3 regions of the Pseudomonas sp. SDO5215_S409 genome follow, and region 1 is predicted to be linked to each of the others. Evidence: predicted binding sites of a transcription regulator. Region 1 holds the regulator's gene; each other region holds the start of a gene.

What was found. The regulator sigma-54, encoded in region 1, starts transcription at its own class of promoters, with help from an activator protein. The targets are predictions, from matches to a motif close to ANTGGCATNNANNTTGCTNT.
Region 2: the regulator sigma-54 is predicted to act here: its motif matches at 1,375-1,394, upstream of flgB (flagellar basal body rod protein FlgB).
Region 3: the regulator sigma-54 is predicted to act here: its motif matches at 1,679-1,698, upstream of glnA (glutamate--ammonia ligase).

What each region holds. Positions count from the first base shown of each region.
Region 1 is NZ_JBSVWN010000017.1:75,618-78,893, forward strand. It holds gene ptsN (PTS IIA-like nitrogen regulatory protein PtsN) at 1-82, opposite strand, end outside; gene hpf (ribosome hibernation-promoting factor, HPF/YfiA family) at 93-398, opposite strand; gene ACW9H9_RS11680 (RNA polymerase factor sigma-54) at 474-1,967, opposite strand; gene lptB (LPS export ABC transporter ATP-binding protein) at 2,148-2,873, opposite strand; gene lptA (lipopolysaccharide transport periplasmic protein LptA) at 2,873-3,276, opposite strand, start outside.
Region 2 is NZ_JBSVWN010000041.1:1,203-4,478, reverse strand. It holds gene ACW9H9_RS19790 (chemotaxis protein CheV) at 1-371, shown strand, start outside; gene cheR (protein-glutamate O-methyltransferase CheR) at 416-1,243, shown strand; gene flgB (flagellar basal body rod protein FlgB) at 1,432-1,839, shown strand; gene flgC (flagellar basal body rod protein FlgC) at 1,843-2,286, shown strand; gene flgD (flagellar hook assembly protein FlgD) at 2,303-3,016, shown strand; gene flgE (flagellar hook protein FlgE) at 3,048-3,276, shown strand, end outside.
Region 3 is NZ_JBSVWN010000022.1:78,292-81,567, forward strand. It holds gene glnA (glutamate--ammonia ligase) at 172-1,578, opposite strand; gene thiI (tRNA uracil 4-sulfurtransferase ThiI) at 1,913-3,276, shown strand, end outside.

The DNA.
Region 1 (3,276 bases):
GTTCGAGGGCTTTCTTTTTACTGCCGCCCGGCGCGTTCACGAGGGAACGGCCGGGGGTCAGGATGGTTTCAAGTCGGATCATGGGGGGAGAGTTAACGACCCGTGCCTTGCAGCAGGCTCAGGTTCTTTTCCTTATGCTTTTTGAGTTGGCGATCAAGCTTGTCGGTGAGCAAGTCGATTGAGGCATACATGTCTTCGTGCTCGGCGTTGGCGACGACTTCACCCCCGGGGATCTGCAGGGTCGCTTCAATTTTCTGCTGAAGCTTGTCGACCTTCATGATGACCTGCACGTTGGTGATCTTGTCGAAATGCCCCTCGAGCCTCTTGAGCTTCTGCTCGACGTAGTCGCGCAGCGGTGGAGTGACTTCTACATGGTGTCCACTGATGTTGACTTGCATACAGCTTCTCCTTCGTTGCCAGTGCATAAAGCAGCAGGCCGGGGTGCCTGCTGCCGGAACGCTATGGCGAACCCGTCACATCAAACGCTTGCGCTCGCTGGAAGGCGCGATCCCGAGGGATTCGCGATACTTGGCGACCGTGCGACGGGCTACCTGAATGCCTTGTGCCTCCAGTAAACCAGCGATCTTGCTGTCACTCAACGGCTTTTTCTGATTTTCCGCTGCAACCAGTTTCTTGATGATTGCGCGGATCGCCGTGGACGAGCATTCGCCGCCTTCGGAGGTACTGACATGGCTGGAGAAAAAGTATTTCAGCTCATAAATACCCCGTGGGGTATGCATGAATTTTTGCGTGGTTACCCGGGAAATCGTCGATTCGTGCATGCCCACCGCTTCGGCGATGTCGTGCAAGACCAGCGGTTTCATGGCTTCGTCGCCATATTCCAGGAAGCCGCGCTGGTGCTCGACGATCTGGGTGGCCACTTTCATCAGGGTTTCGTTGCGGCTTTGCAGGCTCTTGATGAACCAGCGGGCTTCCTGCAACTGGTTGCGCATGAAGGTGTTGTCGGCGCTGGTGTCGGCGCGGCGCACGAAGCCTGCGTATTGCGGGTTGACCCGCAGGCGTGGCACCGATTCCTGGTTCAGTTCCACCAGCCAGCGTTCGTTGTCCTTGCGCACGATCACGTCTGGCACTACGTACTCGGCTTCGGTGGACTCGATTTGCGAGCCGGGACGCGGGTTGAGGCTTTGTACCAGCTCGATGACGTGACGCAGGTCATCTTCCTTGAGCTTCATGCGGCGCATCAACTGGCTATAGTCGCGGCTGCCCAGCAGGTCGATGTAGTCGGTCACCAGGCGTTGCGCCTCGCTCAGCCAAGGCGTCTTGGCGGGCAGTTGACGCAGTTGCAGCAGCAGGCACTCACCCAGGTTACGGGCGCCGATGCCGGCCGGTTCAAATTGTTGGATGCGGTGCAGGACGGCTTCGATTTCGTCCAGTTCGATGTCCAGTTCCGGGTCGAAGGCTTCGAGAATTTCCTCGAGGGTTTCGTCCAGGTAACCCTGATTGTTGATGCAATCGATCAAGGTGACGGCGATCAGGCGGTCGGTGTCCGACATGGGGGCCAAATTCAGCTGCCAGAGCAGGTGGCTTTGCAGGCTCTCGCCGGCAGACGTGCGGGTGGTGAAGTCCCATTCGTCGTCATCGTTGCTTGGCAGACTACTGGCGCTGGTCTGGTAGACGTCTTCCCAGGCGGTGTCCACAGGGAGCTCGTTGGGAATGCGCTCGCCCCATTCGCCGTCCTCGAGGTTGTCCACCGTCGGGGCGGTTTCCTGGTAGGAGGGTTCCTGTACGTCGGTGTTGGGCTTTTGCTCGATGTTGTCGGCCAGGGGGTCGGCGTTATCGAAGTCGTCGCCTTCTTCCTGACGTTCGAGCATCGGATTGGACTCCAGGGCCTCCTGGATTTCCTGTTGCAGGTCCAGGGTCGACAATTGGAGCAGGCGGATGGCCTGTTGCAGCTGCGGGGTCATCGTCAGCTGCTGGCCCATTCTCAGGACTAGCGATGGTTTCATGGCAGGGGCTTAACACCTTATTCGCCGGCGCAGTGCGCCATCCACGACAGGGCGCGTGAGCGCCAAACATAAGCAAATTATATGCCTGATATCGGGGGCCTTGCCTAGAGCGCGGTAACAATAAAAACACTGAGGTTTTTATCGCGCGCGCTCCAGTGTGCAGGGCCTCATACCATGGTGTTACAGGCGGAACTCGTGCCCCAGGTACACTTCCTTGACCAACTGGTTGGCCAGGATGGTGGCGGAGTCGCCTTCGGCAATCAGCTGTCCATCGTTGACGATGTACGCGGTTTCGCAGATATCCAGCGTCTCGCGTACGTTGTGGTCGGTGATCAGTACGCCGATGCCCTTCGCCTTGAGGTGATGGATGATCTGCTTGATATCGCCTACGGAGATCGGGTCCACACCGGCGAAAGGTTCATCCAGCAGGATGAATTTCGGCGCCGTGGCCAGGGCGCGGGCGATTTCCACGCGACGACGTTCGCCGCCGGAAAGGCTCATGCCGAGGTTGTCGCGAATGTGGTTGATGTGGAATTCCTGCAGCAGGTTTTCCAGCTCTTGCTTGCGCCCGGCGTGGTCGAGTTCCTTGCGGGTTTCCAGGATCGCCATGATGTTGTCCGATACCGACAACTTGCGGAAGATCGACGCTTCTTGAGGCAGATAGCCGATACCTGCGCGCGCACGACCGTGCATTGGCTGGTGGCTGACGTCCAGGTCGTCGATCAGCACACGGCCCTGGTCTGCCTGAACCAGGCCGACAATCATGTAGAAACACGTGGTCTTGCCGGCACCGTTGGGGCCGAGCAAGCCGACGATCTGGCCGCTGTCGATCGACAGGCTGACGTCGCGCACGACCTGACGGCTTTTATAGGCCTTGGCCAGATGCTGGGCTTTTAGGGTTGCCATTACTCGGCCTTCTTCTTCGGCTGGATAACCATGTCGATACGTGGACGTGGCGCGGTCACTTTGTTGCCGTTGGCGCGACCCGCCTGGGCAACCTGCTTCACGGTGTCGTAGACGATTTTCTCGCCTTCGGTGGTGTTGCCGTCATTGACGACCTTGGCTTTGTCGATCAGCACGATGCGGTTTTGCTGGGCATGGTACTGGATGGTCAGGCCGTAGCCTTTGACCGGCACCGTGTCGCCAGGTTTTTGCAGTTGTTCAAAATACGCAAGGTTGCCTACCGACGTAACCACGTCGATATCGCCCGCAGGGGTGCGAGTCAGTGTCACGGTGTTACCCGTCACTTTCATCGAGCCCTGGGTGATGATCACGTCGCCCTTGTAGGTGGCGATGCCTTGCTTGTCAT
Region 2 (3,276 bases), on a different contig from region 1:
CGGTGGCTCGCAAGCAGGTGTCCCGCTGCCTGCAAACCGTGGGCGTAGAAGTGGTGGCGCTCAACGACGGCCGACAGGCGCTGGATTACCTGCGCAAGCTGGTGGATGAGGGCAAGAAGCCCGAAGAAGAATTCTTGATGATGATCTCTGACATCGAGATGCCGGAAATGGACGGCTACACGCTGACGGCCGAGATCCGCAATGATCCGCGCATGCAAAAGCTGCATATCATCCTGCATACTTCGTTGTCGGGCGTCTTCAACCAGGCGATGGTCAAGAAGGTCGGTGCCGATGACTTTCTGGCCAAGTTCCGTCCTGATGACCTGGCATCCCGGGTAGTCGACCGGATCAAGGCAGCAGATCATGGCTAGGGGCCTTCCCCCTGGCGGTCACACGATTTATAGAGGCGGTACTTTTGTCTACGGGTAATTTGGATTTTGAACAGTTCCGGGTCTTCCTGGAAAAAGCCTGTGGCATCTTGCTCGGTGAAAACAAGCAGTACCTGGTATCCAGCCGTCTCAACAAACTGATGGAACAGCAAGGGATCAAGTCGCTGGGCGAGCTGGTCCAGCGGATCCAGGGCCAGCCGCGCAGCGGGCTCAAGGAAAGGGTGGTCGATGCCATGACCACCAACGAAACCCTGTGGTTTCGTGACACCTACCCGTTCGAAGTGCTCAAGAACAAAGTCCTGCCAGAGGCGATCAAGGCCAGCCCCGGCCAGCGGTTGCGCATCTGGTCGGCGGCGTGTTCGTCGGGGCAGGAGCCGTATTCGATCTCGATGGCCATCGATGAATTCGAGCGCAGCAACCTGGGCCAACTCAAGGCCGGGGCGCAGATCATCGGCACGGACTTGTCCGGCACCATGCTCAACAACTGCAAGACCGGCGAGTACGACAGCCTGGCCTTGGGGCGCGGTTTGTCCCAGGAGCGCCTGCAGCGTTACTTCGACCCCAAGGGCGCCGGGCGCTGGGCGGTCAAGGCGCCGATCAAGAGCCGGGTGGAGTTTCGCTCGTTCAACCTGCTGGACAGTTATGCCAGCCTCGGCAAGTTCGACATGGTGTTTTGCCGCAACGTGCTGATCTACTTTTCGGCCGAGGTGAAGAAAGACATCTTGCTACGCATTCACGGCACCCTCAAGCGCGGCGGTTATCTGTTCCTGGGGGCATCCGAAGCCCTGAACGGCCTGCCCGACCATTATCAGATGGTGCAGTGCAGCCCCGGCATTATCTACCAGGCCAAGTAGCCGGCAATCTGCCGGGCAGCGGCAAATCCCCTTTGCCGCTTTACTGGCGTTTCGCGGAAACCCCTTGCCGCTTTTCTGGCATTGCCGCGGGCACTCTCTCGGAAAACCCTTGAAATACGGGCCTTCGTTAACTTGGCATAGCCCTTGCTATAACCCAGTTAACGACAAGCAGGTCAAAGGTTTCCGCCATGAGCATCAGCTTCGACAAAGCGCTCGGTATCCACGAACAGGCCCTGGGTTTTCGCGCCCAGCGTGCCGAAGTTCTGGCCAACAACATTGCCAACGCCGACACCCCGAACTACAAGGCTCGGGACCTGGACTTCTCCGCCGTGCTCGCCGCGCAGCAAGACAAGACCAAGAACGGCACCTTTGCCTTGAACATGACCAACAGCCGTCATATCGAAGCGCAAGGGTTTGGCCAGGGTGACGAGCAGTTGCTGTATCGCACGCCGATGCAACCGTCGATCGACCAGAACACCGTGGACGCGCAGCTGGAGCAATCGGCCTATGCCGAGAACTCGGTGAACTTCCAGGCCAGCTTTACCCTGCTCAACAGCAAATTCAAAGGGCTGATGTCAGCCCTGCGTGGAGAGTAAGCCATGTCCCTCGCCAGTGTTTTCAATATTGCCGGCAGCGGCATGAGCGCGCAGACCACGCGCCTGAACACCGTCGCCAGTAACATCGCCAACGCCGAGACGGTGTCTTCGAGCATCGACCAGACCTACCGCGCCCGGCACCCGGTGTTTGCCACCATGTTCCAGGACGGCCAGGGCAATGGCAGCGATTCGCTGTTCCAGAACCAGGATGCCGCAGGCTCTGGCGTACAGGTGCTCGGGGTGGTCGAAGACCAGAGCAACCTGGAAGCCCGCTACGAGCCCAACCATCCTGCCGCGGACGAAAAAGGGTACGTGTACTACCCCAACGTCAACGTGGTCGAGGAAATGGCCGACATGATTTCCGCCAGCCGTTCGTTCCAGACCAACGCCGAAATGATGAACACCGCCAAAACCATGATGCAGAAGGTCCTGACCCTGGGTCAGTGATAAGGGGCGCTACGTAATGGCTATTGTTGACAACAACTCGACAGTCCAGGACCTCTTCAACCAGAAGGTCCAGAACAGCAACAACAATGTCGGGGATGCGGCCAAGGCCGCCACCGGCAACCAGTCGCTGGGCAAGGACGCATTCCTGCAACTGCTCGTGACCCAGCTGAAAAACCAGAACCCGTTGTCGCCTCAGGACAACGGCGCGTTCGTGGCCCAGTTGGCGCAGTTCAGTAGCCTGGAAGGCATCAACACGCTGAACGACTCGGTGAATGCGATTTCTGCCAACTACAGCTCCTCGCAGGCCCTGCAGGCGTCGTCGCTGGTCGGGCGCTCGGTGATTACCCAAACCAACAAGGCCACGGTCGACACCAGCAAAAGCATGACCGGCTCGGTGGCCGTGACGGCGGCGGTGGGTAACGTTTCCGTGAAGATCACCGACAAGGACGGCAACGTCGTTCGCACCATCGATATGGGCGCGCAGAGTGCGGGCAGTGCCAGCTTTATCTGGGACGGCAAAAACGACAAGGGCGAGACGGCGCCGGCTGGCACCTACACCTTTGCCGCCACCACCAAGAATGACAAAGGCGACTCGGTTGCCCTGGCCACCTCGCTCCCGGCGACGGTCACCAGCGTGACCCTGGGCCAGAACGGCGGCGAGATGATGCTCAACCTCGCGGGTGGCATGGGCAGCGTCAAGCTGTCGCAAATTCAGATCATCGGTACATAGAGCCGGCTAATACACGGCAGAGGAGAGAAACATGTCTTTTAATATCGGCCTGAGCGGCCTCTATGCGGCCAACAAACAACTGGACGTGACCGGTAACAACATCGCCAACGTGGCGACTACCGGGTTCAAGTCCTCCCGTGCGGAGTTCGCGGATATCTACGCGGCAACCCGCCTGGGTACCGGCCAGAATGCAGTCGGTAACGGTGTAAACCTGGCGGCAGTGTCCCAGCAGTTCACCCAAGGTGACGTCAATAGCAGTG
Region 3 (3,276 bases), on a different contig from region 1:
GCACCAATATAGTGCGAATTTGTACAATCTGTTCAGCAACCTGAAAATCATGGGATTAATGGCGCGTTCAAGGGTGCGGGGCGCGTGGGGCTCGCCCTTTGTGGCAGGCAAAAAAAAAGACCTCCCGAAGGAGGTCTTTTTTGTCACGCCGCATCAAGCGGCGCTACCGGATCAGCAGCTGTAGTACAGCTCGTATTCCAGTGGGTGTACGAAGGTGCGGACTTTGATTTCTTCTTCGCTCTTGAGCTCGATGTAAGCGTCGATGAAGTCGTCGCTGAACACGCCGCCTTTGGTCAGGAACGCACGGCCCTTGTCCAGCTCTTCCAGGGCTTCTTTCAGGCTGCCGCACACTTGTGGGATCTCTTTGGCCTCTTCAGGCGGCAGGTCGTACAAGTTTTTGTCGGCGGCGTCGCCTGGGTGGATCTTGTTCTGGATACCGTCCAGGCCAGCCATGACCAGGGCAGCGAAAGCCAGGTACGGGTTGGCAGCCGGGTCCGGGAAGCGGGCTTCGATACGACGAGCGCGAGGGCTGGACACGTAAGGAATACGGATCGAGGCGGAACGGTTGCGCGCCGAGTAGGCCAGCATTACCGGTGCTTCGAAACCTGGGACCAGACGCTTGTAGGAGTTGGTCGACGGGTTGGTGAAGCCGTTCAGGGCCTTACCGTGCTTGATGATACCGCCGATGAAGTACAGGGCAGTGTCGGACAGGCCGGCATAACCTTCGCCTGCGAAGGTGTTCTTGCCATCTTTGGCGATGGACAGGTGAACGTGCATACCCGAACCGTTGTCGCCGTACAGAGGCTTAGGCATGAAGGTCGCGGTACGGCCGTAGGCATCGGCCACGTTGTGTACGCAGTACTTCAGGGTCTGAACTTCGTCAGCCTTGGCAACCAGGGTGTTGAACTTCACACCGATTTCGTTCTGGCCAGCGGTGGCCACTTCGTGGTGGTGAACTTCGATGACCAGGCCCATGTCTTCCATGGCGTTGCACATGGCAGTACGGATTTCGTGGTCGTGGTCGAACGGCGGAACAGGGAAGTAGCCGCCTTTGACGCCTGGACGGTGGCCTTTGTTGCCGCCTTCCACGTCCTGGTCGGACATCCACGAACCTTGTTCGGAGAAGATTTTGAACATGGAGCCGGAGATGTCGGACTTGAACTTGACCGAATCAAAGATGAAGAATTCTGGCTCCGGGCCTACGAATACGGTGTCACCGATACCGGTGGACTTCAGGTATTCCTCGGCACGCTTGGCGATCGCACGAGGGTCGCGGTCGTAGCCTTGCATGGTCGAAGGCTCGATCACGTCGCAGACGATGATCAGGGTGGCGTCTTCGGTGAACGGGTCCAGTACGGCGGTGCTGTCGTCCGGCATCAGGATCATGTCGGAGGCTTCGATGCCTTTCCAGCCGGAGATGGAGGAACCGTCGAACATTTTGCCTTCTTCAAAGAAAGCGTCGTCCAGCGCATCACGCGCCGGCATGGTCACGTGGTGTTGAGTACCTTTGGTGTCCGTGAAGCGCAGATCAATCCATTTAACGTCATGATCTTTGATGAGTTGAACCGACTTCGACATGGTGTCCTCCGGGTGGCTTCGGGCTGGGGTAGTGGAGTTAGCCCTAACAATGTGGGTGATGCCGGCGCGAATACTCGACGATGGCAACCTGCCTCACAAGGGAGCAAATTGCATGCCAGTGCGCCAACATGGCCTTTTTGCCTCAAAATAGCCCCTATAACGGTGCAATCCGCTGAAACGGAATAATTTACGCACCGCAATGCAGCGTTTATTTATGGTCGTGACCCGTTTTGGTGCGCGCAAGGTCGTTTGCATATTAACTGGTTAAACCTTGAGCGATTTCCGCTATAATCCGCGCCCCCCTTTTTCGGCCGGGCCTTCGCGCGCTGTTTTCATGAAATTAATCGTTAAAGTCTTCCCCGAGATCACCATCAAAAGCCGACCGGTACGGACGCGGTTCATCCGTCAGTTGGCCAAGAACATCCGTACGGTGCTGCGTGACCTGGACCCGGACGTGGTGGTGAACGGCGTGTGGGACAATCTCGAGCTGGAAACCCGCGTAACCGACCCCAAAGCCTTGAAAGACATGACCGAGCGCCTGAGCTGCATGCCGGGCATCGGGCATTTCCTGCAGGTGGACGAGTACCCGCTGGGCGACTTTGACGACATCACCGCCAAGTGCCAACAGCACTATGGCGATGCGCTCACCGGCAAGATTTTTTCGGTGCGTTGCAAGCGCGCCGGCAAGCACCCGTTCAGCTCCATGGACGTCGAAAAATACGTCGGCAGCAAGCTGCGCCGTGAGTGCAGCGCGGCCGGAATTTCGCTCAAAGCACCCGAAATCGAAGTGCGCATCGAAATTCGCGACCAACGGTTGTTTGTGATCCACAGCCAGCACAACAGCATCGGCGGTTACCCGCTGGGCACGCTGGAACAGTCGCTGGTGTTGATGTCGGGCGGGTTCGATTCCACCGTCGCGGCCTACCAGATGATCCGTCGCGGCCTCATGAGCCACTTCTGCTTCTTTAACCTGGGCGGGCGTGCACACGAATTGGGCGTGATGGAAGTGGCGCACTTCATCTGGAAGAAATACGGCAGTTCCCAGCGCGTGCTGTTTGTCAGCGTGCCGTTCGAGGAAGTGCTCGGCGAAATTCTCGGTAAAGTCGACGACAGTCATATGGGTGTCGTATTGAAGCGTATGATGTTGCGCGCCGCGTCGAAAATCGCCGACCGCCTGCACATCGACGCCCTGGTGACGGGCGAGGCGTTGTCCCAGGTGTCGAGCCAGACGCTGCCAAACCTGTCGGTGATCGACTGCGTGACCGAGAAACTGGTGCTGCGCCCGCTGATCGCCAGCCACAAGCAGGACATCATCGACCTGGCCGACCAGATCGGCACCGGCAATTTTGCCCGGCACATGCCCGAGTACTGCGGGGTCATCTCGGTGAACCCCAAGACCCACGCCAAGCGTCACCGCGTGGAGCATGAAGAGAAAGAATTCGACATGGCGGTTCTGGAGCGTGCGCTCGAGAACGCCAAACTGGTGCCGATCGACCGTGTGATCGATGAATTGGGCCAGGACGTACAGATCGAAGAAGTCAGCGAAGCACTGGCCGGTCAGATCGTCATCGACATCCGTCACCCGGATGCCGCTGAGGACGACCCGCTCCACATCGCTGGCGTCGACGTGCAAACGCTGCCGTTTTATGCACTGAACGCGCGTTTCAAGGAACTGGATTACAGCCGTCAGTACCTGCT